Regions from separate parts of the Streptomyces sp. NPDC050147 genome, predicted to be linked through region 1. Evidence: riboswitches for the same ligand, from Rfam matches in the RefSeq annotation. Region 1 holds a riboswitch; each other region holds the start of a gene.
The links. Region 1 has a riboswitch for cyclic di-AMP ahead of AB0I94_RS11445 (transglycosylase family protein). Riboswitches for the same ligand answer to the same signal wherever they lie in the genome.
Positions count from the first base shown of each region.

Region 1 (6,556 bases):
ACCGGGATCGCGGCCCGCTCGTCGTGCGTGGCCCCGGCCAGACGGCCGACGATCTCGCTCACCTGCTCGTAGGAGACCCGGGAGTGGTGGATCGCCGCGGAGTCGTACGCGTCGAGGCCGAGCGCGATGGCGGCCACCGTGGTCACCGAGCCCGCTAGGCCGACCAGGGTACGGGCCTCGCGGATCGGCACCGTCTGCTCGGCGAGGTCAAGCGCGGCCCCGATGTCGGCGCGGACGGCGTCGAGTTCGGCGGGCGCGGGCGGGTCGGTACGGATGTGCCGCTCCGTCAGGCGCACGCAGCCGACGTCCACGGAGCGGGCGGCGCGGACGTGGTCCTCGCCGACGACGAACTCCGTGGAACCGCCGCCGATGTCGACGACGAGGTAGGGCTTGTCGAGGTGGTCACTGCCCGCCAGCTCCTTCGTCGCTCCCGTGAACGAGAACTCGGCCTCCTGGTCACCGCTGATGACCTCCGGCTCGACACCGAGGATGTCCAGGACGCCGCGTACGAAGTCGTCGCGGTTCTCGGCGTCGCGGGAGGCTGAGGTCGCCACGAAGCGGAGGCGTTCGGCGCCGTGACGCTTGATCACTTCCGCGTACTCGCGGCAGGCGGCGAAGGTCCGCTCCAGGGCCTCGGGAGCCAGGCGGCCCGTCTTGTCCACACCCTGGCCGAGGCGGACGATGGTCATCCGCCGGTCCAGGTCGACCAGTTCGCCGGTCTGCGGGTCCGCGTCCGCCACGAGCAGGCGGATCGAGTTCGTGCCGCAGTCGATGGCGGCTACGCGGGTCACTTCGCGGGCTCCTGCTCGGCAGTGGCATCGGCGCCAGCACCAGCGTCGGAACACGGCGTGACGCACGGCCCCTTGGCCCACCACTCAGGCAGCATCGCGATCGCCTCGTCACCCAGGGGGTTCACGCCGGGGCCCGCTGCCAGGGAGTGGCCCACCAGGACGTGCAGGCACTTCACGCGGTCCGGCATGCCGCCCGCGCTCGGGAAACCCTCAAGGACCTCGATGGCGTCGCGGCGCGCGATGTAGTCCTCGTGCGCCGCGCGGTAGGCGGCGGCCAGCTCGGGGTCCGTCTTCAGCCGCTCCGACATCTCCTTCATGACGCCGTTGGCCTCGAGCGTGCCGATCGCGGAAGCGGCCCGCGGGCACGTCAGGTAGTACGTCGTCGGGAACGGCGTCCCGTCCGGCAGGCGCGGCGCCGTCTCGACGACATCCGGCTGCCCGCACGGGCAGCGGTGGGCGATGGCCCGCAGGCCGCGCGGCGGGCGGCCGAGCTGCTGCTTGAAGGCCTCGACGTCGGCGTCGGTGGGGTCGGTGCGCGGGGTGGTCGGCGGGGGCGTTTCCATGCCTGTCTTTCGATCGGTTCCGTAGAAGTTCTGCTGAATTCAGTCGTCGTCCGCCGGGCGGTCCGCCTTGTCGACGCCCTCCCAGACGTTCGAGTACCAGGGCCTGGCGGCGGCCCCCTGGTCGGTGCGCTGCTGCTTGGCCGCCTCGGGGTCGATCACCGTGTAGCCGGTCTCGCCCGGCATCACATAGTGCAGCCGGTCCCGGATGCGCTGCTCCGCGTACGCGTCGTCCCGCCAACGGGCCTTCTCGTCCTTCAGCCTCTCGACGTTCTCGCGGCGCTCGGCCTGCTCCGTGCGCTGGTCGGCGATCTCCGCGCGCTGGGAGACGTACTGCCTTATCGGGTAGGCGAGCGCGACGACCAGCGAACAGAGCACGAGCGCGAGGAGCGCGGCGCGTCCCGTGAGCCGGGAGCGGCGCGCCTGGCGCTTGGTCTGGGAGCGGTAGACACGCTCCGCGGTCTGCTCGCCGAGCAGCCGCAGTCTGGTCGCGGTGGAGAACCGGTCGCGGTCCTTCACGGCCATGTGTGCCGCCTCCCCGATACGTACGTACGTCCCCGCACACGGTACGGGACCGAGTACGGGGACGTAGGTAACTGCTCAGCGGAGCCGGGGACCGGCGACGATCAGCCCTTGAAGCGGGGGAACGCCGAACGGCCCGCGTAGACCGCGGCGTCGTCGAGGATCTCCTCGATGCGGAGCAGCTGGTTGTACTTGGCGACGCGCTCGGAGCGGGCCGGGGCGCCGGTCTTGATCTGGCCGCAGTTGGTGGCGACGGCGAGGTCGGCGATGGTGACGTCCTCGGTCTCGCCGGAGCGGTGGGACATCATGCACTTGAAGCCGCTGCGCTGGGCCATCTCGACGGCGTCGAGCGTCTCGGTCAGCGAACCGATCTGGTTGACCTTCACCAGAAGGGCGTTGGCCGACTTCTCCTCGATGCCGCGGGCCAGGCGCTCCGGGTTGGTGACGAACAGGTCGTCGCCCACGAGCTGGACCTTCCCGCCGAGCTTCTCGGTGATGGCGTTCCAGCCGGCCCAGTCGTCCTCGAACAGCGGGTCCTCGATGGAGACGAGGGGGTACGAGGCGACGAGCTCCTCGTAGTACTCGGTCATCTCGGCGGCCGAGCGGGACTTGCCCTCGAACTCGTAGCTGCCGTCCTTGTAGAACTCGGACGCGGCGACATCGAGCGCGAGCGCGATCTGCTCGCCGGGGACGTAACCGGCCTTCTTGATGGCCTCGAGGATGAGGTCGAGCGCGGCGCGGTTCGAGTCCAGGTTCGGGGCGAAGCCGCCCTCGTCGCCCAGGCCGGTGGAGAGGCCCTTGTCCTTCAGGACCTTCTTCAGCGTGTGGTAGACCTCGGTGCCCCAGCGCAGGGCCTCGGAGAACGACTCGGCGCCGATCGGCGCGATCATGAACTCCTGGATGTCGACGTTCGAGTCGGCGTGCGACCCGCCGTTCAGGATGTTCATCATCGGAACGGGCAGCAGGTGCGCGTTCGGGCCGCCGAGGTAGCGGAAGAGCGGGAGGTCGGAGGCCTCCGACGCGGCGTGTGCGACGGCGAGCGAGACGCCGAGGATGGCGTTGGCGCCGAGCGAGCCCTTGTTGTCGGTGGCGTCGAGGTCGAACATCGCCTGGTCGATCAGGCGCTGCTCGGTCGCGTCGTACCCGACGAGCTCCGGGCCGATCTGCTCGATGACGGCGAGGACGGCCTTCTCCACGCCCTTGCCCATGTAACGGTTGGGGTCACCGTCACGGAGTTCGATGGCCTCGAAAGCACCGGTGGACGCACCGGACGGAACGGCGGCACGACCCGTGCTGCCGTCGTCGAGGCCGACCTCGACCTCGACCGTGGGGTTGCCTCGGGAGTCCAGGATTTCCCGGGCTACGACGACGTCGATGGACGGCACGAGCATCTCCTTCTGGGATGTGACGCGGGTACGCGAAACGTTGGCCTCGCGGACACGAGCCTAACCGGCTCCCGGACAAGAGCCAGCCGAGCGACCGCCCCGTGGACAAACCGAGAGCAAAATGTTTCCGAACGGAACAAAGAGTGGAAGGTCCGGGGCGAGGACCGAATGAACCCCGCCCCGGTGCGTACGGGGGATACGCGCACCGGGGCGGGGAGGGGGAGCACCCCGCCAGGACTAGCTCAGGTGGAGCTGCTGGCCCGGGTAGATCATGTCGGCGTTGTCGATGATGTCGCCGTTGAGCTTGTAGACCTTGTGCCAGCCGCCCTTGACGTCCTTGGCCTCGGCGATCTTGGAGAGGGTGTCACCCTTCTTGACCTTGTACTCGCCGTCGCCCTTCTTGACCGTCTTGCCGGTCGGCGTCTCGACGGTCTTCTTGGACTCGGCCTGCGGTGCGGCCTCGACCTTCGGGGCCGCCTTGGGGGCGGCCTGCTGCGGCTGCTCGGTCTGTGCGCTGGGCTTGCTCTGCGGCTGCTCCTGGGTCTGCTGCGGGGCGCTCTGCTGCGCACCGCCACCCTGGTTGGAAGCGCCCGAGAGGCCGACGCCGCAGCTCGGCCAGGCACCCTTGCCCTGACCCGCGAGGACCTTCTCGCCGATCTCGATCTGCTGGGCCTTGGAGGCCTTGTCGGCGGTGGGCGCGTACTTCGTGCCGCCGTACGCCGCCCAGGTGGACGACGAGAACTGCAGGCCGCCCGTGTAGCCGTTGCCGGTGTTGATGGACCAGTTGCCGCCCGACTCGCACTGGGCGACGGCGTCCCACTCGGAGTTCGTCGCGGCGGAGGCCGAACCGGCCGCCATCAGCGGAGCGGCGACAGCGACACCGGTGACACCGGCGAGCGTGACGACACGAGTGGCCTTGGACGGGCGGCGGTGCTTGCCCTTGCTGGAAAACAGCATGAGTGATCCCCTCACCGACGCCTGCGAGGTGAGCTGTCGGGTTCGGGCCAGTGAAGTTGCCCGGCCGCGCTTCTTGAGCGCGACTTAACCCCTAGCCGTTCCTGTCCGTCCGCCTCGCTCGCTCTCGCGATGCTCGGCTTTCAACGGACCGGCCCGGCGCAAACCTTGGGTCCCCCGCTCCTGCCTACGGCGCTTACGCGACGACTGTTCCCGAACGGCCGTTGGCAGGACTCGGCGTACCGACCGGCGGGGCCCGCTGTGGCGAGCGGTCACGACGTTAGGCATGCGATCCGCCTAATTTCAAAGACGATCAGGGCTTCTGAGACCCATCTCTCACTTGCGCCAATTGGGACATCGAGCGCAAAGCGACTCGCCAACTACCCTTACTTTTCGCCCAAATCGAGGCTCTGACCGGGAAGGATGAGGTCGGGGTCGGAGCCGACGGACTTCTCGTTCTCGGCGTACAGCTCGGTCCACCCGCCCTTCACATCCAGGTCGTCGGCGATGAGCGAGAGGTTGTCGCCGGAGCGGACCGTGTACGTCCCCTCGGAGACGTCATGCTCGCGCTCGTCGCCACGGGAGGCGTGTCGGCCCGAACCCTCGCGGGCGGAGCCTTCGGACGCCTCGTCGCCCGCGCCGCCGCCACGGTGGCGGCCTTCGCTCTCACCGGTGGAGGGCGAAGGGGTGGTCGAAGTGGCGTCCTCCGAGCGAGACTTGTCCGGGTCGTCCGACTTGGCCGAGTCACCGGACTCACCCGGGTCGCCCGACTTGCCCGGCTCGTCGTGATTCTTGTCTCGTGACTCGCCGTCGGCGTCCGGCTTTTCGGACGGCTTGGCGCTGTCCGAGGAGTCGGCCGTCTCGCCCGGCTCTGACGACTCGCTCGGCTCGCTCGGTTCGGACGACTCAGGCGACTCCGACGGCTCGTCAGAAGGAATCGTCGTGATCGGGGCACCCGGGTCGACGTCGGCGGCGGCGCCGTCCTGGGAGAGGCCGGCGGTCGGCGCGCAGCTCGGCCAGGCCTTGGGCCCCTGGTCGTCGAGGACCTTCTCGGCGACGGAGATCTGCTGGGAACGGCTCGCCTGGTCGGCGCTCGGCGCGAAGTCGAGGCCGCCGTACTCCTCCCAGGTCTGCTGCGAGAGCTGGAGACCGCCGTAGTAGCCGTTGCCGGCGTCCGCGCTCCAGGAACCACCGCTCTCGCACTCCGCGAGCTTGTCCCACGTGGCGGTGGACGCCGCGCTCGCGCTGGTGGCGCCGAGCAGCGGGATGGCGATGGCCGATCCCGCGACTCCTGCCGCGACGATCAGGGCCGGGGCCTGGCGGGGGCGTCGGTGACGACCATTGCCGGAGAGCATGCGGTTGCCTTTCGCGTGACTGGAGCGACGACTGCGGCACGGGATGCCGAGTCGTCGGTGAACGTAGCGGCAGTCGAACGCTTGTCACAAGTCGATGCAGCGGAGATCACGTGAAAGTCACAGTCTTGACGGCGCGTCAGCTGGACGTCGGTTCAGGCGGCTGATATTTGCTCCGCTGTGCGGGCGCGAACTCCACGGGGAGTGTACGGAGCCCCCGCATGATGAGCCCGCCGCGCCACCTCAAATCACCAGGTTCCGCCGCGAGTCGCAGGTCAGGGAGGCGCCGCAGAAGCGTCGCGAGGGCGGCCTGACCTTCGAGCCGGGCCAGCGGTGCGCCGAGACAGTAATGAATGCCATGGCCGTAGCCGAGGTGTTGGTTGTCGCGGCGGGAGAGGTCGAGCGTGTCCGGCCGGTCGAAGCGTTCGGGGTCGCGATCGGCGGCGGCGAGGACGACGAGGACGGGGTCACCGGCGGCGACGTCCTCCCCTCCGATGGTCAGCGGCTCGGTGGCGTACCGCCACGTGGCCAGCTCGACGGGCCCGTCGAAGCGGAGGAGTTCCTCGATCCCGGTCTCCAGGAGACCGGTGTCGCCTTCCCGCAAAGATTCCTGGAGCCGCTCACGCTGCTCGGGGTGGGTGAGGAGGGCGTAGGTGCCATTGCCGATGAGGTTGACGGTCGTCTCAAAACCGGCAAACAGGAGGATGAAGGCCATCGCGGCGGCCTCGTTCTCACTGAGGTGCTCGCCGTGGTCGGAGGCACGGATGAGCCCGGAGATGAGGTCGTCGCCGGGTTCGAGGCGCTTGCGGTGGATCAGCTCGGCGAGGTAGCCGCGCATCTTCTTCACGGACCGGGCGACCCCGCCCCTGGGGCCTCCCCCATGCCGGATCATCATTCCCGCCCAGTCGCGGAAGTCGTCCTGGTCCTCGCGTGGCACGCCGAGCAGGTCGCAGATCGCGTAGATGGGGAGCGGGAAGGCGAAGTCGTGAATG
Region 1 is NZ_JBFALJ010000005.1:270,662-277,217, reverse strand. Features, by position in the region: gene AB0I94_RS11465 (Ppx/GppA phosphatase family protein) at 1-791, opposite strand, end outside; gene AB0I94_RS11460 (DUF501 domain-containing protein) at 788-1,354, opposite strand; gene AB0I94_RS11455 (septum formation initiator family protein) at 1,394-1,876, opposite strand; gene eno (phosphopyruvate hydratase) at 1,978-3,258, opposite strand; gene AB0I94_RS11445 (transglycosylase family protein) at 3,496-4,215, opposite strand; cyclic di-AMP (ydaO/yuaA leader) riboswitch at 4,219-4,364, opposite strand; gene AB0I94_RS11440 (transglycosylase family protein) at 4,599-5,567, opposite strand; gene AB0I94_RS11435 (cytochrome P450) at 5,704-6,556, opposite strand, start outside.

Region 2 (12,202 bases), on a different contig from region 1:
GCCGAGGCACACTCACGGACCGCCGAACGAGGGCGGCACGGGCGGAAACGGAAAGCTGCGGGGCACCGTGCGAGAGCCGCGGTGGTGCTGGGCGCGGCCCGTAGCCGCTGGGCGAAACCGCGTGGGGCGCCGGGCTAGAGCCGCAGCTGTGCCGGGCGAACGCCGCGGGCGCTGGGCGAGAGCCGCGGACGGACACCGCGGGCCCTGGGCGAGAGCCACAGCGGCGCCGCGCGAGACCGACGGCGGTGCCGGACGTAAGTCCGCGTGGGGCGCTGGGCAAGACCCGCAGCGGTACCGGACGTAAAGTTCGGTGGGGAGCTGGCGAGAGCCGTAGCCGTGCCGGTCGGCACTGGACGACGGGCTGCCGGAACGGCTCGCCCTGGCCTGGCCAAGGAGTTCACCGGGATCCGCGCCACGCGCGGGCGCACGAAGGCGGACCGTGCCGCGCGAGTTCCGCATCGGTGCCGGACGGAGACCGCGTGGGCGCCGCGCGAGTCTCGCAGCCCCCCCGGCGCGGCCCGCAACCCGTGCCAGGCGCGGCCCGCGACCCGTGCCAGACGCGGCCCGCAACCCGTGCCAGGCGAGACCCGCAACCCGTGCCAGGCGCGGCCCGCCGTAATGCCAGGCCGCCCGTGGACCCTCGTCAACTCAGCCGCCCGGCGGTGCCTCCCGCGTGGTGAACGCCGTGGCGTTCCACGTTCCTCCCAGTTCCGGGGACAGCCAGGTCCCGGACCGGCCGCGGAAGTCGACGGGCGCAAGGGATCCGGCGCCCTCCGGTACAGCGCCCAGCAGGGGAGCGCCCGCGCACCGTGGCAGGTCAGCGAGGTTGCAGCGTGATGCCAGGTCCGGTGTCGCGGGCCAGCTGCCGACCACCACCCCCAGGGCGGTGAGGTCGCGTGCCCGCAGTGCCTCGGCCGTGAGGGCCGTCGTGTTCAGCGTGCCGAGGCCGGCCGACGCGACCACCAGGACCGGCGCCGTGAGGAGGCGCGCGGCGTCGGCGAGGGTGGCGCCCTCGTCGTCGTAGTGGACCAGCAGGCCGCCCGCCCCCTCGATCAGGACCAGGTCGTGTTCGGCCGCCAGCTTCTCCGCCGCCGCGGCGACCTCGTACGGACGGACCTGCGCCATGCCCGCCCGCCGCGCGGCGGTGTTCGGCGCCAACGGCTCCGGGAAGCGGGCGAGTTCGAGGGTGGTGACCGCGTCGCCCGCAAGTCGCGTCACCTCTCGCGCGTCGCCCGGCTCACCGGGCGCCACTCCCGTCTGCGCGGGCTTGAGCACCGCGACGCTGCGCCCCGAGGCGAGCGCGAGGGCGGACACCGCCGCCGTCGTCACCGTCTTGCCGATCTCGGTGCCCGTCCCGGACACCACGACGACCGTCATCTCAGCCCTCCTTCGCCGCCGCGCACACCGCGCGCCCGATCCGTGTCACGTCGTCGTCGCTCGTGATGAACGGCGGCATCGTGTAGATGAGGTCACGGAACGGCCGCACCCACACCCCTTCGCGCGTCGCGGCGCGCGTTGCCGCCGCCATGTCCACGTCGTGGTCCAGCTGCACGACGCCGATCGCGCCGAGCACGCGTACGTCCCGTACACCCGGCAGCTCCGCCGCCTCGGCCAGCGTGTCGCGCAGGCCCGCCTCGATGCGCTTGACCTCGCTCTGCCAGTCCTGCCCGAGCAGCAGCTCGATGGAGGCGCAGGCCACCGCCGTGGCGAGCGGATTGCCCATGAACGTCGGGCCGTGGGCCAGGACCGGAACCTCGCCGCGAGAGATGCCGTCCGCGACCCGCGAGGTGCACAGCGTCGCCGCCAGCGTCAGATAGCCTCCGGTCAGCGCCTTGCCCAGACACATCACATCGGGCGTGACCCCCGCGTGATCCGCGGCGAACAGCGCGCCCGTGCGGCCGAACCCCGTGGCGATCTCGTCGAACACGAGCAGCACGTCATGCTCGTCGCACGCCTCCCGCAGGACCCGCAGATAGGCGGGGGAGTGGAACCGCATACCGCCCGCGCCCTGCACCACAGGCTCCACGATCACACCGGCGAGATCGTCGGCGTGGCGCCCGATCACCTCGCGCAGATGGTCGGCGTAGGCGTCGTCGTACGACTCGAAGCCCGCGGGCGGCGCGTCCGCGAACACCTGCTGGGGCAGCGCCCCCTGCCATAGCTCGTGCATGCCGCCCTCGGGGTCGCACACCGACATGGGCTGCCAGGTGTCCCCGTGGTAGCCGCCGCGCCAGGTCAGCATCCGCCGCTTGGCCGGGCGGCCGAGCGAGCGCCAGTGCTGCAGGCACATCTTGACCGCGACCTCGACCGACACCGAACCGGAGTCCGCGAGGAAGACATGCTCGAGCCCGTCCGGAGATATGTCGACAAGACGCTTCGCCAGGCGCACGGCGGGCTCATGGGTGAGCCCGCCGAACATCACATGGCTCATCCGGTCCAGCTGACCGCGCACCGCGTCGTTGAGCACGGGGTGGTTGTAACCATGGATCGCCGACCACCAGGAGGACATGCCGTCCACCAACTCGCCGCCTCCGCCCGCGAGTCGGAGCCGCACGCCGCTCGCCGCCTCGACCACCAGGGGCTCCTGGCGGCCGGGCATGGGGCCGTACGGGTGCCACACGTGGCGACGGTCGAGATCGAGCAGTTCGGGAACGGAGAGGTCAGGCATTGGGCGCCAGATCCGTTCCCGCACCCCGGCGGCGTACCGCCACCAGGTCCGTACGCGCCTCGGACGTCTCGTCCGAGGCGGCCTCGGCCGGTGCCGGCTCGCGCTCCGACGAGCCGCACGGCCCGCAGCCGCCCCCGCTCTCGCCGTGCGACCCGCACCCCGCGGCCGCGATGGCGTCCGCGCGGTGTTCCGGCAGCGTCACCGTGTCCGTGCCCTCGACCTCGAAACCGGCGTCCGCGATCATCTCCAGGTCGGTCTTGCCGGCCTGGCCCTCGCTGGTCAGGTAGTCGCCCAGGAAGATCGAGTTGGCGAGGTGCAGCGCCAGGGGCTGCATCGAGCGCAGGTGCACCTCGCGACCGCCCGCGATGCGGACCTCCACGTCGGGGCAGACGAAGCGGACCATGGCGAGGATGCGCAGGCAGCGCTGCGGGGTGAGGTTCCACTCCTTCGCCAGCGGCGTGCCCTCGAAGGGGATCAGGAAGTTGACCGGCACCGAGTCGGGGTCGAGGTCGCGCAGCGCGTAGACCACGTCCACCAGGTCCTCGTCCGTCTCGCCCATACCCGCGATCAGTCCCGAACAGGCGGAGAGTCCCGCGGCCTGCGCCTGCCGCACGGTGTCCACGCGGTCGGCGTACGTGTGGGTCGTGGTGATCTCGCCGTACGTGCCCTCGGACGTGTTGAGGTTGTGGTTGTACGCGTCCGCGCCCGCCGTGCGCAGTCTGTCCGCCTGGCCCGCGGAGAGCAGCCCGAGGCACGCGCACACCTCGACGCCGCCGTTCTGCTCCTTGATCGCCTCGATGGTCTGCGAGACCCGGTCGACGTCGCGGTCGGTGGGACCGCGCCCGCTGGCGACCAGACAGACCCGCTTGGCGCCGCCCGCCACCCCGGCGGCCGCGGCCTGCGAGGCCTCGTCGGGCTTGAGCCAGGTGTACTTGAGGATGCCTGCCGTCGAGCCGAGGCGCTGCGAACAGTACGAGCAGTCCTCGGGGCAGAGCCCTGACTTGAGGTTGACCAGATAGTTGAGTTTCACCCGGCGCCCGAACCATTGCCGCCGTACCTTCCCGGCGGCGGAAACCACGTCGAGAAGCTCGTCGTCGGAGGTGGCCAGCACGGCCAGCGCCTCGTCACGGGTCGGCAGCTCGCGCCGAAGCCCCTTGTCCACCAGCGTGTTCAGCAGATCCATGGCGCTGATCCTTACGTACGAGAGCCTCGCTTTCCAAGGAGACTTCGCACAACAGAAACGCTGAGAGGTGTGGGTATTGCCACATCCTGGCCCGGTGGCCGGACGGCTAGGGTCTGTGCACTGTCTACAAACCGGCCAGTGCCGACGACCCGGAGGGGACCCCATGGCGAGCTCGCCGTTCGACTGGATCGACGAGCAGGCGAGCCTGCGCGCACGGGCCGGACTCGTCCGCACCCTGCGTCCCCGCCCCGCCGACGCCGGGGACCTTCTCGACCTGGCGAGCAACGACTATCTGGGCCTGGCCAGGCACCCCGAGATCACCGAAGGCGCGGCGGCCGCGGCCCGGCGCTGGGGAGGCGGGGCGACCGGCTCCCGCCTGGTGACGGGCTCCACCGAACTGCACGCGGAACTCGAACGCGAGCTCGCCGAGTTCTGCGGCTTCGAGGCCGCCCTGGTCCTCTCCTCCGGGTACGCCGCGAACCTCGCCGCCGTCACCGCCCTCGCCCCGCACGGTTCGCTGATCGTCTCGGACGCGGGCAACCACGCCTCGCTGATCGACGGCTGCCGCCTGGCCCGCGGCACGACGCAGGTGGTGCCGCACGCCGATCCCGAAGCGGTGCGCAAGACACTGGACGCTCACGCGGGTCCCGCGATCGTCGTGTCGGACACGGTCTTCTCGGTCGACGGAGACGCGGCTTCACTGACCGAACTCAGTTCCGCCTGCCAGGAGTTCGGGTCCGCTCTCGTCGTCGACGACGCCCATGGGCTCGGCGTGCTCGGCGACGGCGGCCGGGGCGCCCCGCAGGCGGCCGGGCTCGCGGGCACGTCCCACACGGTGGCCACGGTCACCCTGTCGAAGTCCTTCGGCAGTCAGGGCGGCGCCGTCCTCGGGCCCGCCAAGGTCATCGACCATCTGGTCAACGCGGCGCGGACCTTCATCTTCGACACGGGGCTCGCGCCCGCCGCCGTGGGCGCCGCCCTCGCGGCCCTGCGGCTGCTGCGCCGGGAGCCGGAGCGCGCCGCACGGGCTCGCGCCGTCGCGGCCGAGCTGCGGACCCGCCTCACGGCGGAAGGCCTTTCGGCGGTACGTCCCGACGCCGCCGTCGTCTCCGTGCGCGCACCCTCACCGGAGGCGGCCGTGCGGTGGGCGGCCGACTGCAGGGGCGCGGGGCTCGCCGTCGGCTGCTTCCGTCCGCCGTCGGTGCCCGACGGCATCTCGCGGCTGCGGCTGACCGCCCGAGCGGATCTCACCGACGAACAGATCGCCGATGCCGTACGAGTGATCAGCCGCACCGCACCCCGGTAGTCACCGGAGGCCGTGGACGAAGGCCTCCCATGTCGCGGGCGAGAAGAGCAGGGCGGGCCCCGCCGTGTTCTTCGAGTCGCGCACGGCGAGCAGCCCCTGCTTCGGCCCTGAAGCGAGCGAGGCTGTCTCCACACAGTTGTTCATGCCGTTGCTGCGACTGCTGCGGTACCACCGTGCGCCGTGCAGAGATGTGCTGGAAGGTACGTGTCGAGGCAGTGCCGTCATGGTGCCCCCTTACGCGCCGTCACGTATCCCGGCGATGTGATCCGTTGATTCCTCGGGTGAAAGGGCTTTGCTCTGAAGGGAGTTGAAGGCCTCGGTGTAGGCCTGGAGGTCTTCTTTCCGTTCGAGGTAGAGGCTACTCGTCAAGTGGTCGAGAACAACCACATCCAGATCAGCAATGTTCGGAAATGAGAAAATAACGAAAGGGCCGATGAGGCCCACGTGTTCTCCGGCGGCGAACGGCAGGACCTGAAGCCGTACGTGGGGCAGCCGCGCCGCCTCCAGTAACCGTTTCAACTGACCCGCGAGCACCGTGCCGCCGCCCACCGGCCGGTGCAGCACCGCCTCGTCCAGGATCACGCTCAGTCGTAGCGGCGGGGCCGTGCGCAGCACGTCCTGACGGGCCAGACGCACCTCCACCAGCGTGTCCACCTGCTGGTCCGGCAGGCCGTCGAGCGCCGCCCGCGTCACCGCACGCGCGTAGTCCGGCGTCTGCAACAGGCCCGGTACGACGGTCGTCTCCAGGGTGCGCATCCGACAGGCCTGCGACTCCAGACTGATGAAGTCGCGGTAGGCGGGCGGCAACAGCTCGCGATAGGCGTGCCACCAGTGGCGGCGGCCACCGTCGTCGTCCGAGCCCGCCAATGCCACCAGCAACTGGCGGAGTTGAGGGTCCCGCACCTCGTACGCATCGAGCAGCAGCCCTACGTCAGCCGCCTTGACGCTGCTACGGCCGGTCTCGATCCGGCTGACCTTCGACTGATGCCAGCCGACCCGGTCCGCCGCCTGGCCACTGGTGAGCCCGGCGTGCGTGCGCAGCGCACGCAGTTCGGCGCCGAGTTTCCGGCGGCGCACCGCGGGACCGTACGGCATGTCCGTCTCCTTCCCGACGGAGCGCTTCTTTTCGGCCTCCCCCGGGCCGCTCAGGGGCGACAGTAGAGGAAGTGCCGAACCCGCGCCCAAATATGGTCTCTCGTAGCAGAGTTCACCGCTTTGAGCGACAGATATATGCACATCTTGGTGGATGGCCACCTCTGAGGGGCCCAAGAGTGGCAGGCTGATTCGAAGCACCATTCCGGGACTGTCCTCGGGCCTTCGCTACGAGTCGGAGCCGAGCCCCGGTGGGAAAGGGACAACGTCGCCATGGCAGACCTTCAGGAAGCATCCGTCACCCTGCCGAGCGATCCTGCCTCGGTCTCCGCGGCCCGGAAATACGTCTCGACCGTCCTGGCCGAGTGGGGCCTGCCGAGTGAGACCGAAGAGGCCGACACTGTCCGGCTCATCGTCTCCGAACTCGCCACGAACGCCGTCCAGCACACCCGGGGCGAGTCGCCCACCTTCCGGGTGGACGTCCAGCTGGACCGGGACGAGCAGCTGCGCATCGGTGTCACCGACAGCCACCCCCGCTACCCCAAGCGGCTGCCCGCCGCCGTCCAGCAGGACAACGGCCGTGGTCTGGTCATCATCCGCTGGCTGACAACGGAGTGCGGCGGCAGACTCTCCGTCACGCCCACTGCCGAGGGCGGCAAGACGGTCTGGATCGAACTGCCGTGGACCGCGCCGGTCCGCGGCGAGGCAGCGGCCCCCTCGACCTCGACCTCACCCCACTGACCGGCCGAAGGCCCCCCGGAGCAGGGCCCGGAAGGTGTCCGCCGCCGGATGCGACTGATCGGTGCGGTGGACGACCGAGATCGTGCGGCGCAGACTGCCCGGCTCCAGCGGCCTCGTCCCCACCGGGGTGGCAGCCGTCCGCGCCACCATCTCCGGTACGACGGCGACGCCGAGCCCGGCGCTGACCAGCGCGCACACCAGCGCGTAGCCCGGAGTCTCGACCAGGACCGAGGGGGTCGCACCGGCCCGGACGAGCGCGGACTCCACGCCCTGCCGGGGCGGGTGCGTCGGCGCCATGCTGATGAGCGGCTGCCCGGCGAGTTCGCTCAGGGGCAGCCTTGAGGTGCCGCTCGCGAGCACGTGCCCGGGCGAGGTCACCAGGACCAGCTCCTCGACCAGGACCGGCTCCGCGCTCACGGACGCGGGCAGCGGTGCCGGATCCGTGGGCTCATACGTGTGCGTGAGGGCCAGATCGACCTCGCCCGCCGCCACGGCAGCGACGCCGAGCGGCGGTTCGTAGCCCCGTACCGTCAGCTCGATGTCCGGATGGGCGCGGCGGAACGCGGTCAGCGCGGGCGGCACCAGATGGATTCCGGCGGTGGTGAAGGTGCCCACGCGAAGCCTGCCGCCGGTCAGGCCCGTCAGCCGGGCCAGCTCGTGCCGGGCCTGCTCCATCTCGTCAAGGACCCGGCGAGCCCGCGCGAGCAGCAGCTCGCCCGCTCCGGTCAGCCGTGCCCCGCGGTGATGCCGCACCAGGAGCGCGGTGCCCGCCTCACGTTCGAGCTTGGCCAGCTGCTGGGAGAGGGCGGGCACGGTGTAGCCGAGGCGCTCGGCGGCGCGTGTGATCGACCCGGCCTCGGAGACGGCCACCAGTGCGGCGAGCCGCGTGGGGTCGTACATGGTCTCTCCCGGTGGCGGGGTAAACGACGGGGGTAAACAACTGCTTAAGGCAGACCCAGAATATTCCACATACCTGCTGAAGGCACGAGAACGGCAGGCTTGCCGCCATGGACGCACAACTGGTCGCTTTCACGGGCGTCGCCGCGGGCATGGTCGCGCTGCCGGGCGCCGATTTCGCCGTCGTGGTGCGCAATGCCCTCACCTCCCGCCGCGCCGGAGTCGCCTGCGCGATCGGTGTGGCGGGCGGGCTTGTGGTGCACACGGCGCTCGCGGTGGCCGGGGTCGCGGCGGTCCTCGCGGCCGTCCCCACCCTCTTCAGGGCGTTGCAGGTCGTGGGCGGGGCCTATGTCCTGTACCTGGGGTGTCGCGCGCTGCGGTCGGCGGCGCGGCCGCTGGAGAGCTTCGGCCTCCGGGACGGTGCGCGGCAGGAGGCGGTCGGGGGCAGTCTGCGTCAGGGCTTCTTCACCAACGCCCTCAATCCCAAGGCGCCCATCACCTTCCTCAGCGTGCTGCCGCAGTTCGTGCCCGCGGGCAGCCCCGCGATGCCCAGGACACTGCTGCTCGCGTCGATCATCGTGGCCCTCGCCCTGGTGTGGTTCCCGGTCGTCGCGCTCCTTGTCGACCGGCTCGGGCGGTGGTTGCGCAAGCCGCGTACGGCCCGTGCGATCGAGGGGGGCACGGGCGTCGCGCTGAGCGTCCTCGGCCTGGTGCTCCTCACCGAGGCGCTGACGGCCTGACGTCGTCCGACGTGTCCGCATCTCCCTCGTCGCGCGCGCGGCGCACCAGAAGGGGAAGCAGCCCCCACAGGCCCGCGCACACCACCAGCGTGCCCGCCCCCGCGATGATCCCGCCGGTCCGGCCCACCGCCACGTCGACGACCAGGAGCACGGCGCTGGAGACCGCGAACACCAGGACCGTCAGACCGATGCCGGCGAGGCGGGACGACACGCGCACGATCAGTGGCTTGGCGTGCTGCTGGAAGAGCGACCTGTGCACGGCGGCCGGAGCGGTGAACAGCGCCGCGGCGAGCACGGCGAGCAGCAGCGTGGTCACGTAGGTGGTGCGCTGCATCGTGTCGAGGGAGGGAAAGCGCTCGGTGAAGGCGAGCGTCAGCAGGAAGGCGAAGAGGATCTGCACCCCGGCCTGCGTGACGCGCAGCTCCTGGAGAAGCTCCGCGAAGTTGCGGTCGGCGCGCTCGAAGCGCGTCTCGTTGCGCGGTGGGTCGTCCGAGGTGTGAGAGCTGTTGTTTTCGGCCATGGCGCACGAGTATCCGCGCCCACGCGCCCCACGCCTGGCGGGCGCGCCGACCAGAGGGCCGGGCGGGGGCCGCGCCGGGCCGGGCGGGCGGTGACGGCGGCCGTGAGGCCACCGCCACCGCTACCGCCGCCCGGCCGACCGCCGGTGACGGAAGATCAGCGCACCCTGCCGTACCAGACGCTCTTCGTCCAGATCTTCTCGAGCCGCACCACGGTGTTCGACTTGGGGGCGTGCCAGATGCGGCCCTTACCCGCGTAGATGCCGACGTGGTAGACGTTCCGGCCGGAGTGGAAGAAGACCAGGTCACCGCGGACTCGGTTGGACGCGGAGATGTGGCGGGTCTTGTTGTACTGCTGTCCGGCGGTGCGCGGCAGTTTCTTGCCCGCGCGCTTGAACGAGTACTGGGTCAGGCCCGAGCAGTCGAACCGGTTCGGTCCCGTCGCTCCGTAGCGGTACGGGGAGCCTTTCTTGGCGGCGGCGATCTTGAGCGCCTTCGTCCCGTGAGTGGCCGCCTCTGCCTCCGACGTGAGCCCTGGGGCCACGAGGGTGCCGCCTACGACGGCGAGCGTGAGGGCGGACACGGATCCGGCCCTGGTGAGCAGCGACGGGACATGATTCAGCGCGGTCATGCGCAACCCTTCGTCAACCGCCTGTGAAGGATGACCTGTCGGATTCGGGCTGGCGAAGTTGCCCGGCCGCTGTGTGCGGCTTCACCCCAAGGGCCGTCGTCCGGACTTTCCGGACCGACCCGTCATGCCTGGGTCCTCCACTCCTGCCGATGCACAGATGTCGACCGGTCATCCGGGCGGCGGCAGGATTTGGCGTCCGCTCGGACCGCCCCGCCGTGGTGGCGGGGGCTTGTCGTCGGAAGGGATCTTGACCCGTCAAGGGCACGAATTCCGAGTCGAAACGGTGTTTTGTGAGGCTCCTCACGCCTGAACCGTTCGGGTGGACAAGGTCGGATTCGGGGAGCGGAGAGGGCACCGGATGATCGTTCGACCAGCACCGGAACGAGTAATTCCGGCTCACGCGTACACAACTGACGCAACTGAAGACGTCTCAAAAAAGGACGGATGTCTACGCCGAACGAGGTAGCCCGTTTGGTTCGTTTGAGATCGGCCCCGGACACAACTGAGTTCGAGGGCCCGGGTGACGGGCGCTCAGGACGCCGACGGGGGCGGCACGGTGACCCGTCCTGTCCGCCGCTCCCCGTCGAGAACGCGCAGCGCACGGGCCAACGTCGGCGCGTGCACGGTGCTCTCGCCCCGCTGATGCATGAGCGTCAGCGCGTCCCGCAGGGCGGTCGCGCCGGCCACCAGGGCCTGGGCGGCACGCAGTCCGCCGTAGGTGTCCGAGGCGCGGCCGGGGTTGATCCGGCCCAGCAGGTCGACCACTTCGAGGTACCGGTCGATCAACTCGCCCTCGGCGCGGGTCAGAGCGGGCAGCGGGGGCAGTTCGGGCGGCAGCATCGGCGGTTCACCCCGCGTCCGGGGTGTGCGGGTTCGGAGTGCGCGAAGACGACTTGCGGCTGGCGATGACTCGGTCCACCAGGCCGTACTCAACTGCCTCGGCCGCGTCGAGGATCTTGTCCCGCTCGATGTCGGCCGCGACACGTTCGGCGCTCTGGCCCGTGTGTTGGACGAGCAGCTTCTCCAGCCGCGCGCGGGTGCGCAGGAGTTCGTCGGCCTGGATCGCCAGGTCGGAGGTCTGGCCCTGGATCGGCTCGGCGAGCGAGGGCTGGTGGATCAGCACGCGGGCGCCGGGCAGCGCGGACCGCTTGCCGGGGGTGCCGGCGGCCAGCAGGACGGCGGCCGACGACGCGGCCTGTCCCAGGCAGGTCGTCGCCACGTCGCAGGTGACGAACTGGATCGTGTCGTAGATCGCGGTCATCGCGCTGAACGAGCCGCCCGGGGAGTTGATGTAGAGCGAGATGTCGCGATCGGGCGCCAGGTATTCGAGGTGCATGAACTGCGCCATCACGTCGTTGGCCGACGTGTCGTCGATCGGCGTCCCCAGAAAGACGATGCGCTCCTCGAGCAGCTTCGAGTACGGGTCCAGCGTCCGCTGCCCCGTGCTGGAGCGTTCGGTGAACTCGGGCAGGACATAACGGGCGATCGGTCGGTTCATGGCGCGTCTCTCCTCTGCCGGGGTCGGCTGCTCCCCAAGACTTCCTGTAAAAAATGTACAGGACGTACGTAGCGTTGTGGCGAGGGTTCTGGTGCGGAACGGATGACCGGCGCGGCGGCGTGGGCATACTCCGCCTCGTCGCGATCTCCGCCGCCCCGAGCCGAAGGTGTCGCATGAGCCCCGAAACGCACCGATCCGCCGAAGCCGCGGACGCTCACCCATTCCCCCCGCCCCCCGAGCTCGTCCACCTCACCGCCCGCGAACTCGCCGTCAGGATCCGCACCCGCGAGGTGTCCGCGCGCGAGGTCGTCCGGGCGCACCTGGACCGGATCGAGCAGGTCAACGGACCCGTGAACGCGGTGGTGACGCTCGTGGCGGAACGCGCGCTCGACGAGGCGCACGCCGCCGACGAGACCGCCGCGCGCGGTGGGCCGCTCGGCCCGCTGCACGGGCTGCCCGTCGCCCACAAGGACACCCATGACACCCGCGGCATCCGGACCACCTACGGGACGCCGCTCCTGGCCGACAACGTCCCGGCCCGGGACGAGTTGATCGTCGAGCGGATCCGCGCCGCCGGGGCGATCACCCTCGGCAAGACCAACGTGCCCGAGTTCGCGGCCGGTTCGCACACTGTCAACCCGGTCTTCGGGGCGACCCGTAACCCGTACGACCTCCGGCGATCGGCGGGTGGCAGCAGCGGGGGAGCGGCGGCGGCGCTCGCGTGCGGCATGCATCCCCTGGCCGACGGCAGCGACATGGGCGGTTCGCTGCGCAACCCCGCGTCGTTCTGCAACGTGGTGGGCCTGCGCCCCTCGCCTGGCCGGGTGCCGAGCTGGCCGGAGACCGCACCCTGGTCGACGATGGCCGTGCAGGGGCCGATGGCGCGCACGGTCGCCGACGCGGCCCTCCTTCTTTCCGTCGTCGCCGG
Region 2 is NZ_JBFALJ010000012.1:138,763-150,964, forward strand. Features, by position in the region: gene bioD (dethiobiotin synthase) at 649-1,377, opposite strand; gene AB0I94_RS20120 (adenosylmethionine--8-amino-7-oxononanoate transaminase) at 1,379-2,668, opposite strand; gene bioB (biotin synthase BioB) at 2,661-3,851, opposite strand; gene AB0I94_RS20130 (8-amino-7-oxononanoate synthase) at 4,015-5,157, shown strand; gene AB0I94_RS20135 (DUF397 domain-containing protein) at 5,158-5,382, opposite strand; gene AB0I94_RS20140 (helix-turn-helix transcriptional regulator) at 5,392-6,252, opposite strand; gene AB0I94_RS20145 (ATP-binding protein) at 6,523-6,990, shown strand; gene AB0I94_RS20150 (LysR family transcriptional regulator) at 6,979-7,890, opposite strand; gene AB0I94_RS20155 (LysE family transporter) at 7,998-8,627, shown strand; gene AB0I94_RS20160 (DUF6328 family protein) at 8,605-9,147, opposite strand; gene AB0I94_RS20165 (C40 family peptidase) at 9,303-9,776, opposite strand; cyclic di-AMP (ydaO/yuaA leader) riboswitch at 9,780-9,971, opposite strand; gene AB0I94_RS20170 (hypothetical protein) at 10,308-10,616, opposite strand; gene AB0I94_RS20175 (ATP-dependent Clp protease proteolytic subunit) at 10,624-11,274, opposite strand; gene AB0I94_RS20180 (amidase) at 11,448-12,202, shown strand, end outside.
Region 2: another riboswitch for cyclic di-AMP. It lies ahead of AB0I94_RS20165 (C40 family peptidase); the one in region 1 lies ahead of AB0I94_RS11445 (transglycosylase family protein).

Region 3 (12,202 bases), on a different contig from region 1:
GATGGCGGCCTTGCCGAGCGCGCGTCGGAGGCGGCCGATGAGGGCCTGGAGGGCGGCGGGAGCGTCGGTCGGGGGCTCGTCCTCGGCCCATACCTCGGCGATGAGGGCGTCCACGGGGACGGTGCGGTTGGTGCGGAGCGCGAGGGCGACGAGGAGCGCGCGAAGCCTCCGGCCCCCGACGGGCAGGGCCGCTCCTTGTTCGTCGTACGCCTCGGTGGCGCCCAGGATTCTGTACCGCACGGAGTCATTCTCGCCGGTCGGGCGGGTTGAGGCGCGAGGATTTCCTTCCCCTTGGCGAACCGGGCCCGGCCGCCGCGCCCGGCCGGGTACGGATACCGCGACGGCCGGGTACGGATACCGCGACGGCCAGGTGCGGGTACCGCGACGGCCGGGTCCAGGTACCGCGGCTACCGCCCCGCCCCCAAGGCGCCCCTCTGCGGCACGACGCTCCCCGTGGGGACGGCCCTCTGCCGCGCGGGTGTGCCCGTCCAGCACGTGCCCCTGCGGGACAGCAGGCGGCGCAGCCACAGCTCCGTGGAGACCAGGTCCGCCAAGCCGTCCAGGGGCAACGGCTCGCCCTCGGCCGCCGCACGCAGCGCCTTGCGCACCACGCGGGCCTCCACCAGGCCCGCCTGTGCGAGCAGGGGCGTGTCGAAGAGGGCGAGGAGGTCGTCCACCGCCACCCGCAGGCCCGTCCGCGCCGCCGCCGTGGACGACGCGTGGGACGGAGCGCCCCAGCCGGGCGGCAGTTCGGCCACCCCGGCGCCTTCGAGGACCGTGCGCAGGATCGCCGCACGCGCCCCCGGCTGGACACGCAGGGCCACGGGGAGCGCGCGGCAGGCCCGGACCACCTGGTTGTCCAGGAAGGGCGCGTGCAGGCGCTGGAAGCGGACCTCGGCGGCCTGTTCGAGGACGCGCAGGTCGGCCGCGTGCCGGGCGAGGGCCGCGCGGGCGCGGAATTCCCCGGGGCGCTGGCCGGGACCGGCGCCGGGACGCCCGGTCGTGTCCTGGAGGCGAACCGATACTTCAGCGAGGGCCTCGCCCGTCAGCCACCGCGCGGCGGGCCCCGGCCTCGCCCACGCGAGAGCGGCGAGGGACGCCCCCACCGCCCCGCCCGGATCGTCGAAGCGGCGCTGAAGGAGACGCTCGGCGAGTGAATCGACGCCCGCGCGATAGGACATCCGGGCGAGCTTGCGCGCGGCGCCGTACACGCGCGCGGGGACCATGACGGAGCCCGGGGTGCCGTCCGCCTTCGCCAACGCCGCGACGGGGCGCAGCAGGTGGCGCCGCCTGCGGTCCATCAGGAGGTCGGCGAGGCGGGCCGGATGCGCGTCGAGGACCTGCCGTGCGCCGTACCCCGTGAAGTGGTCCGCGCTGCCCGAGGAGAGCCGCGCGCGGTGGCGCTGCGCCGTGACGAGGGTGGCGCTCGGCTCGTCCGTCAGAGGGCCGTCCAAGTCCGCGTACGGAAGGGCCTCTTCGCCCGCGGCGACCACCACGTGGTGCAGGCGGGGGTTGGCCGCGATGGCGCCGGCCCGCTCCAGCTCGGCCTCGCGGCCGTTGATCGCGAGGTCGTTGAAGGTGACGGCAAGGAGCCGCTCCCCCGCGCCCGTGCCGTGTCCGAGGACGGTGCCGGGCATCCCGGGGAGGCCGGCGGCGAGCAGGGCGAGCGTGCCGGACGCGGGCCCTCCGGAGAGGTCGGCGCCGATGCCGGGCACCGGCATCCCGCGCGCCGCGCGCCGCTCGGCGGGGCCCATGCCGGGCACGGGTCCCGGGTCGACGTCCGCTCCGGGGACGTGCCGGGGGGCGCTGAGGCGGGTGCGTACCGCCTCCACGAGGGCGTCACGGACGCCGTCCACGGCGCTGGTCGCGTCGGTGGCGGGCGCGGCGACCGCGAGGGACGCCACGTGTTCGTACCCGGCGATCTCCCGGCTGCCCGCGCGCAGGATCAGCGCATGCCCCGGTGGCACACGGCGCACGCCCTGGTAGGGCGTCGAGTCGTGCAGCGCCTCCGGCACGTCGGGCGCCGCCAGGAGCGCCGCGAGGTGGCCGATGTCCAGGTGGGCCTCGATGAGGTCGGCGAGCGGCAGCGCGGCCGTCGCGAAGGCCGTGCCCTCGGCCCAGGGGGTGTAGAAGACGGGGCGCGCGCCCGCGAGGTCACCGGCGACCATGACGCGCCGCCCGACCTGGACGACCGCGGTGTAGCTCCCCGACCACGCGGTCAGGTGCCGCAGGGCGCCGCCGCGGGCGGCGAACAGGCCGACCCTGAGCTGCTCGTCGCTCGCCCCGCAGGTCCCGAGCACCGCGATGCGCGTCTGCTCGTCGGCCTGCACCGTGCGCACCTCGTCCGGGCGCCAGTCACCCACCGCCCACAGCGGATCCGGGTCACCCCAGAGGAGTTGGGAGCCCACGGGATGAACGGTCTCGCCGTTCTCACCGGTGGCCCCGGCCGAGCCCACCACCGCAGGCTTCACGGCAGTGCTGCTCCACCCCACCAACCACCGCATCGTTGCCTCCACAGGCTGTGGACAACCAGTGCATCGAGAACTGGGGTCCCATGCTGCCACGAAGGAGGCGCGCGGGAGTGGCTACGGGGGTGCCGACGCTCCCGTCGACCTGCCGCGAGAGAGCGGTACTTGAAAGGCGCGACCACGGCGCATTCCTTGCGCCGGGGCGCACGACCCCGGCGTCCGAAGAGGCGATTTTCAGCCAAATCGGCGGTTGGCGTTCACGCGGCGGCACCGTGAACGGCAACACACAGTCCGGGAGGCGGCGTTCGCCCCCCGGACCGGTCCGCCGCCCGCGGGGATGGAGGCGGCGGTGTCCCCCAGCCCACTGACTCCAGCGCAGCGGGCCGACCCACGCACCGTCCATGGAAGCGCTCCCCTTATGGCCGGTGAAGAGCGCACACGCAGGCGCACGGCCACACACCCGGAGCACACCCCGGCACTCCACCGCTTCCCTACCGGCAACAATCTCGCCATACGGAACTGCGCCTCTTAACGCTTGGGATTCGGCGAACTACGCTGTGTGTGCTGATGTTTTCGCGGAGGCATATACCTGGGGGCTCGGCCAAATGCTCTTGCGGCCGAGGTTCCGGGCCACGGCGGTCGCAGTCGCGGACGCCGCTGCCCCTGGGGGAACGCAGCACGAATGCCGCGCGGTCAAGCCACCGCACGGCAGCCGTCTGTGTCGAGGGGTGGCGCATGTCCAGGGAGCAACGCGGGCCGAACGAAAAACTCGGCACCGTTCTCGCCCTCGCGGGAATCAGCAATGCGGGACTCGCGCGCAGGGTCAACGACCTCGGCGGCCAACGCGGGTTGACGCTTCGATACGACAAGACGTCGGTGGCCCGGTGGGTGTCCAAGGGCATGGTGCCGCAGGGCGCCGCCCCGCACCTCATCGCCGCGGCCATCGGACAGAAGCTCGGCCGCCCCGTCCCGCTGCACGAGATCGGGCTCGCGGACGCCGATCCCGCGCCTGAGGTGGGCCTGGCCTTCCCGCGCGACGTGGGCGCCGCGGTGAAGTCGGCGACCGAGCTCTACCGCCTCGACCTGGCGGGCAGGCGCGCGGGCAGCGGCGGCATCTGGCAGTCGCTCGCCGGCTCCTTCGCGGTGAGCGCGTACGCCACGCCGGCCTCACGCTGGCTGATAACCCCGGCCGACAGCTCGGTCGCCCGCGACGTCGCCCTGGACGAGCCCCGCGAGACGGGCCATCCCGCCGACGGCACCGACGGTACGAACAGCGGGCAGCCGATGAAGGTCGGCCACAGCGACGTGGTGAAGCTGCGGGAGGCCGCCGAGGACGCCCGCCGCTGGGACTCCAAGTACGGGGGCGGGGACTGGCGTTCGTCGATGGTCCCGGAGTGCCTGCGGGTCGAGGCGGCGCCCCTGCTGCTCGGCTCGTACTCGGACGAGGTGGGCCGCTCGCTCTTCGGCGCGTCGGCCGAGCTGACACGCCTCGCCGGGTGGATGGCCTTCGACACCGGCCAGCAGGAGGCCGCCCAGCGCTACTACATCCAGGCCCTGCGCCTGGCCCGCGCGGCGGCCGACGTCCCCTTAGGGGGGTACGTCCTGGCCTCCATGTCCCTCCAGGCGACCTACCGCGGCTTCGGCGACGAGGGCGTCGACCTCGCGCAGGCGGCCCTGGAGCGCAACCGCGGTCTGGCCACCGCACGCACGATGAGCTTCTTCCGTCTCGTCGAGGCACGCGCACACGCGCGCGCCAACGACGCGCAGGCGGCGGGGGCGGCCCTCCGGGCGGCCGAGGGATGGCTGGAGCGGGCCCGGGACGGAGACAACGACCCGTCATGGCTCGGTTTCTACGGTTACGACCGTTTCGCGGCGGACGCCGCCGAGTGCTATCGCGACCTGAAGGCGCCCCGTCAGGTGCGGCGCTTCACGGAGCAGGCGCTCAAGCGGCCGACGGAGGAGTTCGTGCGCTCGCACGGCCTGCGGCTCGTGGTGTCGGCGGTCGCCGAGCTGGAGTCGGGGAACCTCGACGCCGCCTGCGAGCAGGGCACACGCGCTCTGGAGGTCGCCGGACGCATCTCGTCCGCGCGGACCACGGAGTACGTGAAGGACCTGCTGCACCGCCTGGAGCCGTACGGGGACGAGCCGCGGGTGGTGGAGCTGCGTGAGCGGGCCAGGCCGCTGCTCGTGGCCCCCGCGTAGTCCGTCCTCCCATGCACCGTCGCAAGCCGGGCGCCGCCGGAACGGCAACAGCAATTACGCACCCTGTAACCCTGCGGCCCTCGCCGGGTTTGGGGGCGTTGTCAGTGGCGCAGTGCACTATCGGTGTGGGAGGTGATGCGGGATGGTCCGGGCCGGGGCGTACGACTGCGATGTGCTGGTGATCGGCGGCGGGATCGTCGGTCTGTCGACGGCGTATGCCATCACGCGCGCCGCGCCGGGCACGCGGGTCACCGTCCTGGAGAAGGAGGCCGGCCCCGCGCGGCACCAGACGGGACGCAACAGCGGGGTGATCCACAGCGGGATCTATTACCGCCCCGGCTCCCTGAAGGCTCGGTACGCGGCGCGGGGCGCCGCCGAGATGGTCAAGTTCTGCGCGGAGTACGGCATCGCGCACGAGGTCACCGGCAAGCTGATCGTCGCCACGGAGCGGTCCGAGCTGCCCCGCCTGCACGCACTGGTCCAGCGCGGCCGGGAGAACGGCATTCCGGTGCGGGAGCTGGGCCCCGCCCAGATCGCGGAGTACGAACCGGAGGTGCGGGGGCTCGCCGCGATCCAGGTCGGCACGACGGGGATCTGTGACTACGGCTCGGTGGCGGAGCACCTCGCGGACGCCTCCGGGGCGGATGTCCGGTACGGGGCGGAGGTCGTCCGCATCGACCGGCGTGCGGCGCTCGGGGTGGCTGTCCGTACGGCCGACGGCTCGGTGGTGCGGGGAAAGATCCTGGTCAACTGCGCGGGGTTGCAGTGCGACCGGGTGGCGATGCTGGCCGGTGACGACCCCGGGATGCGGATCGTCCCCTTCCGCGGGGAGTACTTCGACCTGGCGCGCCCCGAGCTGGTGCGTGGCCTGGTGTATCCGGTGCCGGACCCGGCCTTCCCCTTCCTGGGGGTGCATCTGACACGGGGCATCGGGGGCGGGGTCCACGTGGGACCCAACGCGGTGCCGGCGCTGGCCCGTGAGGGGTACGGATGGGGTGTGGTGCGGCCACGGGAGCTGGCGGGGACGCTGAGCTGGCCGGGGTCCTGGCGCCTCGCCGGGCGGCACTGGCGGTATGGGGCGGGGGAGCTGCGGCGCTCCCTCTCCAAGGAGGCGTTCACCTCGGCCGTGCGGAGACTGCTGCCCGCGGTGACCTCGGACGATCTTGTGCCGGCAGCGGCGGGGGTGCGGGCGCAGGCCGTCTTGCGTGACGGGACGCTGGTGGATGACTTCCTGATACGGGAGGGGGCGCGGGCTGTGCATGTGCTGAACGCGCCCTCGCCTGCGGCGACGGCTTCGCTGCCTATCGGGCGGGCGGTGGCTCGGCGGGTGCTGGGGTTGCTGTAGGGCGATCCCTGCGGGGCTCTCCCCGCTGCATCCATTAGCGCGCTTCGCGCGCGGGCACCCCTTCCCGGCTGTATCTATTGGCGGCTCCGCCGCGCAGGGGCTCCGCCCCAGACCCCGGTCCTCAAACTCCCCCAGACTCCGTCCGGGGGGACCCCCAGGGGCTAAAAGACTTCCCCGGCCCGGCGGAGAATCTCAGCCCGTCCGGCGTTTGAGGACGAACTCGGCGAAGCCGGTGATGACGGCAACCGAGGCCCTCGCGCCAGAGCGAGTTTTCGGGAAGGGGCGGGGTTGGGGAAAGATAAAATCGCCCCACTGTGTCTGAGTCACCCACCACCCCCAGCGCCCCCCGCCCCCCGCGCCCGAAGGGCGAGCCCCGGTTCCCGCAGGGGCCCGCGCCCGACCCCGCGGGCTCACACTTCGAGCGCCGCATCCGCAGCTTCCAGCCCCGCAGGAGCCGCGTCACCGCCGGCCAGGCGGACGCGCTCCAGCGGCTGTGGCCCAAGTGGGGCCTGGACATCGACGGGCAGCGCACCCTCGACCTCGCCGAGCTCTTCGGCGCCGAACGCGCCGTCGTACTCGAGATCGGGTTCGGCATGGGCGAGGCCACCGCCCAGATGGCCGCCGACGACCCGGACACCGGCATCCTCGCCGTGGACGTACACACCCCCGGCCAGGGAAATCTCCTCGGCCTCGCCGAGCGGAACGGCCTCACCAACGTCCGCGTCGCGAACGGCGACGCCGTCATCCTGCTCCGCGAAATGCTCCCGCCCGCCTCCCTCGACGGCCTCCGCGTCTACTTCCCTGACCCCTGGCCCAAGGCCCGCCACCACAAGCGCCGCATCATCCAGCCCGACTTCCTCGACCTCGCCGCACCGCGCCTCAAGCCCGGCGCCGTGCTGCACTGCGCGACCGACTGGGAGCCGTACGCAGAGCAGATGCTGGACGTGCTCACCGCGCACCCGGCGTTCGAGAACACCCGGGCCGACGGCGGGTACGCGCCCCGTCCCGCCTTCCGTCCCCTCACCCGGTTCGAGGGCCAGGGCCTGGACAAGGGGCATGTCGTCCACGACCTGCTGTTCCGCCGGACATCCGGCCCGCAAGGCCGCGACACCGGCCCGCAAGGCCGCAACACCGGCCAGGGGGATCGAGATACCGGCCACGCGGCCTGAGACACCGTCGCGGTCCACCCCCGTCCCTCGTTAGGGTCAACGGGTGGCCACCCGTTCTCCGCACCCTCACCCCATGCCCCCCGCAGGGCCCGCCGGGCTGCGGCACGCACGCTGGTGGCAGCGGCGGGCGATACGCGCGGCCGCCCTCGTCACGCTGCTCGCCCTGTCCGGCCTGGTGATCCTCGCCCTGGTCAGGGAACAGACCGGCACCCAGGGCTTCCTGGTCGGGCTCGGTCTCGCGACGCTGCCGGTGCCGCTCCTGGTGGCCGCCTTCCGCTGGCTGCAGCGGGTCCAGCCGGGCCCTTGGCGCAACCTGATCTTCTCGTTCGCCTGGGGCGCCTGCGCCGCCGCCCTCATAGCCATCGTCGCCAACAGCTTCGCGACCCGCTGGATAGCCACCGCCACGGCGGACCCCACCAGCGCGGACACCCTCGGCGCGACGGTCATAGCGCCGATCGTCGAGGAGAGCGCGAAAGCCGTGGCCGTACTGCTCGTCTTCCTCTTCCGCAGACGCGAGTTCACCGGCATCGTCGACGGCGTCGTGATCGCCGGGGTGACCGCCACCGGCTTCGCGTTCACCGAGAACATCCTCTACCTCGGCAGCGCCTTCGGCACCGACCAGCTCAACGGCGAGAGCGGGCTCGCGTCCGTGACGGCGGCGACCTTCTTCGTGCGCGTCGTGATGTCGCCCTTCGCGCACCCGCTGTTCACCGTGCTCACCGGCATCGGCTTCGGCATCGCCGCACTCAGCGCCGACCGGCGGAACTGGCGGCGCGTCCTGCTCCCGCTCGCCGGACTGCTCCTCGCCATGGGCCTGCACGCCCTGTGGAACGGCTCGGCCAGCTTCGGCGATTACGGCTTCTTCGCCGTGTACGCGACCTTCATGCTGCCCGCGTTCGGCCTGCTCACCTGGCTCGTCATCTGGACCAGGCAGCGCGGCCTGCGCATCGTGCGAGCGGAACTGCCCGCGTACGCGATCGCGGGCTGGCTCACCGCACCCGAGCCGTACGCGCTCGGCACGATGCGCGCCCGCACGCTCGCCCGCGACTACGCCTCGTACACCCAGGGCAAGGCCGCGGCGCGCGCGGTCGCGCAGTACGAGACGTACGCGACGTCTCTCGCGCTCCTGCGCCACCGAGGACGCAGGGGCAAGGCGGGCGCCGACTTCGTCGCACGCGAGCGGGAGTTGCTGCACGCGCTGTGGGAGCGTCGCGAGGCCGCTCGGCCCGCCCTCGCCTACGCGGCACGCGCGACGGCACCGGTGCTCGTACCGATGCCGCCGCCGTACGGGTACCGGCAGCCGTACCAACAGCCGTACGGGCAGCAGCCGTACGCGCAACAGCAGCCCTACCCGCAGCAGCCCTACCCGCAGCAGCCCCCCTACGGATATCCGTACGCCCAGCCCGCGATGCCCTACCCCGCGTACAACCCCTACCGGGGCTAGGGCCCTACGCCGAAGCCGCCGTCAGCGTCGACACCTCGGCCGCCGTCAGTTCGAGCTCCCCCACCGCGACCAGCGCGGGCAGCTGCTCGACCGTACGGGCCGACGCGATCGGCGCCGCCACCGTCGGCTGCGCCGCGAGCCACGCCAGCGCCACGGTCGCGAGCTCGGCGCCGCGCGCCTGGGCGACCTCGTCCAGGGCGGTGAGCACCCGCAGGCCGCGGTCGGTGGCCAGGTGCTTGCCCGCGCCCTCGGCCCGCGCGCTGTCGACCCGCGCACCGGGGCGGTACTTGCCGGTCAGGAAGCCGGAGGCGAGCGCGTAGTACGGGACGGCGGCCAGGCCGGAACGCGAGGCGACCTGCTCCAGCGTCCCCTCGTACGTGTCGCGCGAGACGAGGTTGTAGTGCGGCTGCAGTACCGAGTAGCGCGCGAGGCCCTCGCGGTCGGAGAAGTCGAGGAACTCCTGGAGCCGATCGGAGGTCACGTTGGAGGCGGCGACGGCACGCACCTTGCCGGACGTCACCAGGTCGTCGAGCGCGCCGATGATCTCCTCGACCGGGACGGTCGGGTCGTCGTAGTGCGTGTAGTAGAGGTCGATGTAGTCGGTGCGCAGACGGCGCAGCGACTCCTCGGCGCCGGCCTTGATGGTGTCGGCGGACAGACCCTTGTGGTCGGGGTGGCCGCCGACCTTGGTGGCGAGCACGACGTCGGAACGCCTGCCGCGCGAGGCGAGCCAGTTGCCGATGACGGTCTCGGACTCACCGCCCTTGTTGCCGGGCGCCCAGGCCGAGTAGACATCCGCGGTGTCGATGAAGTTGCCGCCCGCGGCGGTGTAGGCGTCGAGCACGGCGAAGGACTGCGCCTCGTCGGCGGTCCAGCCGAAGACGTTGCCGCCCAGGGCGAGCGGGAAGACCTCGAGGTCGGAAGAGCCAAGCTTGCGGAGAGAAGTCATAAGGGGATCAACGGTCATATGGACCGCGGCATTCCGCAGAACGGGATGCCGATTCCATCTCCTGGGACGCCGGGGTGCCCGAGGCCGGGGGCCGGGGGCGACCGGGATGCCGGGGTCCCGCCCGGGAAGCGAGCACGCCGAACCGGCAGCCCTGGCGTCGGGGGGTTGTCGCCAGGACCACCGGGGTTCTGGGGTTACCTCAGATCGACTGGCCCTTGCCGCGCAGCCACGCCGCCGGGTCGACCCCGGTGGAGTCGCCGCCCGGGTGGACCTCCATGTGGAGGTGGGCGCCGGTGACGTTGCCGGTGGCCCCGACGCGGCCGATGGTCTCGCCGGTGGTGACCTTCTGGCCGGCGCTGACGTTCATCGAGGACTGGTGGCAGAACCAGACCTCGGTGCCGTCGTCGAGTTCGAGGACCGTGCGGTAGCCGTACGCCCCCGCCCAGCCGGCCTCCTTGATGGTGCCGGAGTGGACGGCCTTGATGGGCGTGCCCGTCGGAGCCGCGAAGTCCAGGCCGGTGTGGTAGCCGGAGGACCACATGGAGCCGGGCTGCCCGAAGGTGCCGGTGAGCGTGTACGAGGCGACGGGGAGGGTGTAGCTCTTGGCGAGCTTGGCCAGGCGCTCCGCCTCGGCCTTCTTCTTGGCCGCGGCCTCGGCCTTCTTCTTCGCGGCGGCCTTGTCGGCGGCGATCTTCTTCTCTGCCGCGGACTGCTCGGCGGCGGCCTGTTCGGCGGCCTGCTTGACGGCGGCTTCCTCGGCGGCCTTCTGGACCGCGTCGTCCGCCTGGTCCTGCTGGTTCTCCGCCTGCTCCATGATGCGGGCCCGCAGCGCCTCACCCGCGTCCGTGCTGCCCTGCTCGGCGTCGGCGGTGCTGAGGCCCGCGGCGGTGAGGGGCGCGGCGGCGGTCGTCACGCCGTTGTCCGCGGAACCCGAGTCGGACGAGTCGTCGGATATCAAGGACCCCACGCCCGGAAGCGACTTGGCCTCCGGCAGCGAGTCCGTGACGGCCGAGAGGTCCGGCATCTCGATGGAGACCGGGGGCTTGCCGTCCTGCGCGGTGGCGATGCCGCCCGCGCCGACGGCGGCGATGACGCCTACGCCGAGAACCGTGGAGCTGCGGGCGAGCCCGCCGCCACCCCGCTTGTGGACGCGGTGCCTGCCGCGGACGGGACGGATGGACTCCTCGGTGGGATTCCATTCCTCCCAGGATTTGTCGTCGTACCCACCGAAATCGTCGTCATTCGGTACGTACACGCCTTGGGGGGCAGGGCGGTTGGACGCCACTGGGGCGCACTCCTTTCCTTCCTTCTCGCCTACCGGGTTAGCTGACGGGTTCGGAGCAGGAAGGTCTCCTACGAACATCTGGCACGGATGCACAGACGCCCGATTCACCCCAATTAGTGGTTCCCCGGCTCCCTTTCGGGATTAGGCGCGTGCGCGCGGAGCCGACTCGAGTGACGGCTGGGACGACCGCGCTGCGTTATCGAACGTTAATAGACAGCGGGCCCGTATTCCAAGCTGTTCCGACTGATCGTTAACGCCTTTGGCCCGCACTTATCGGGACACCGGGGGCCGGAACGGGGCGAGTTGACCCCACTTCTTCACACACCGGAGCTTCACATCTCCTTGACAGTACGTCAGTTGTTATGCGGAGGGGTGCCCTTCCGTCACGGCCGGTGACATGGGCCGCCGCACCACGAGCAACGCCATGTCGTCGGTGCCCCTGCCCCCGGTGTGCCGCCGCACTTCCTCGACGAGCGTCCTCAAGAGCGCGTCCGGGCCGCCCGGCCCCGGGAAGATCCGGCCGCCGAGCCGCGCCGCCGGGTCGTAGAACTCCCCCCGGACGTCCCGCGCCTCGGAGAGCCCGTCGGTGTAGAGCAGCAGCATCGCTCCCGGCGGGAACTCCGTCTCGTCCGCACGGTCCGGCCAGGCGCCCAGGTCGCCCATCCCCAGCGGCATCGCCGGCTCCGCGGCCGACAGAAGGCACAGCCGTCCGTCGCCGCGCAGGAGCAGCGGACCCGGATGCCCGCGGTTGATGAGGCGTACGAGGCCGTCGCCGTGCGAGATCTCCGCGAGGACAGCGGTGGTGAACCCCTCGAAGGCGTCGAGCCCGTCACGCCGCGTGCCCTCGCGCTCGAGGGCACGCTCCAGGCGCTGCGCGACGGCCTCCAGCGTGGACTCCTGCTCGGCGGCCTCCCGGAACGCCCCGATCACCACGGCGACGGCCGCCACCGCGCCCATGCCCTTGCCGCGTACGTCGCCGACGATGACGCGGACGCCGTGCGGGGTGTCCTGCACGGCGTACAGATCGCCACCGATGAACGCGTCGGCCTCCGCGGCCTCGTACCGCGCCGCGATGTCGAGCCCGCCGATCCGGGGGGCCGGCTGCGGCAGTACGGCGCGCTGGGCGGCCTCGGCGATGGAGCGGGCGGAGGCGAGCTGTTTGTCGCTGCGGCGTACGACGCGGTTGATGACGCAGGCGAGGACGGCGACGGTCCCCACCGTGATGAGTTCGGTGATGGCATCGACGTCGGTGGTGGTGCTGGTCTTGAAGTGCAGGGCGAGCACGGCGGTGCAGGAGGCGGCGCCGATGAGGGTGGTGCCGAGCAGCGAGTAGAAGGGCG
Region 3 is NZ_JBFALJ010000010.1:232,014-244,215, reverse strand. Features, by position in the region: gene AB0I94_RS18260 (BTAD domain-containing putative transcriptional regulator) at 1-240, opposite strand, end outside; gene AB0I94_RS18255 (asparagine synthase-related protein) at 408-2,504, opposite strand; gene AB0I94_RS18250 (MFS transporter) at 3,204-4,670, shown strand; gene lhgO (L-2-hydroxyglutarate oxidase) at 4,813-6,015, shown strand; gene trmB (tRNA (guanosine(46)-N7)-methyltransferase TrmB) at 6,330-7,184, shown strand; gene AB0I94_RS18235 (PrsW family intramembrane metalloprotease) at 7,228-8,628, shown strand; gene AB0I94_RS18230 (aldo/keto reductase) at 8,633-9,577, opposite strand; gene AB0I94_RS18225 (M23 family metallopeptidase) at 9,777-10,862, opposite strand; cyclic di-AMP (ydaO/yuaA leader) riboswitch at 10,874-11,020, opposite strand; gene AB0I94_RS18220 (PP2C family protein-serine/threonine phosphatase) at 11,223-12,202, opposite strand, start outside.
Region 3: another riboswitch for cyclic di-AMP. It lies ahead of AB0I94_RS18225 (M23 family metallopeptidase); the one in region 1 lies ahead of AB0I94_RS11445 (transglycosylase family protein).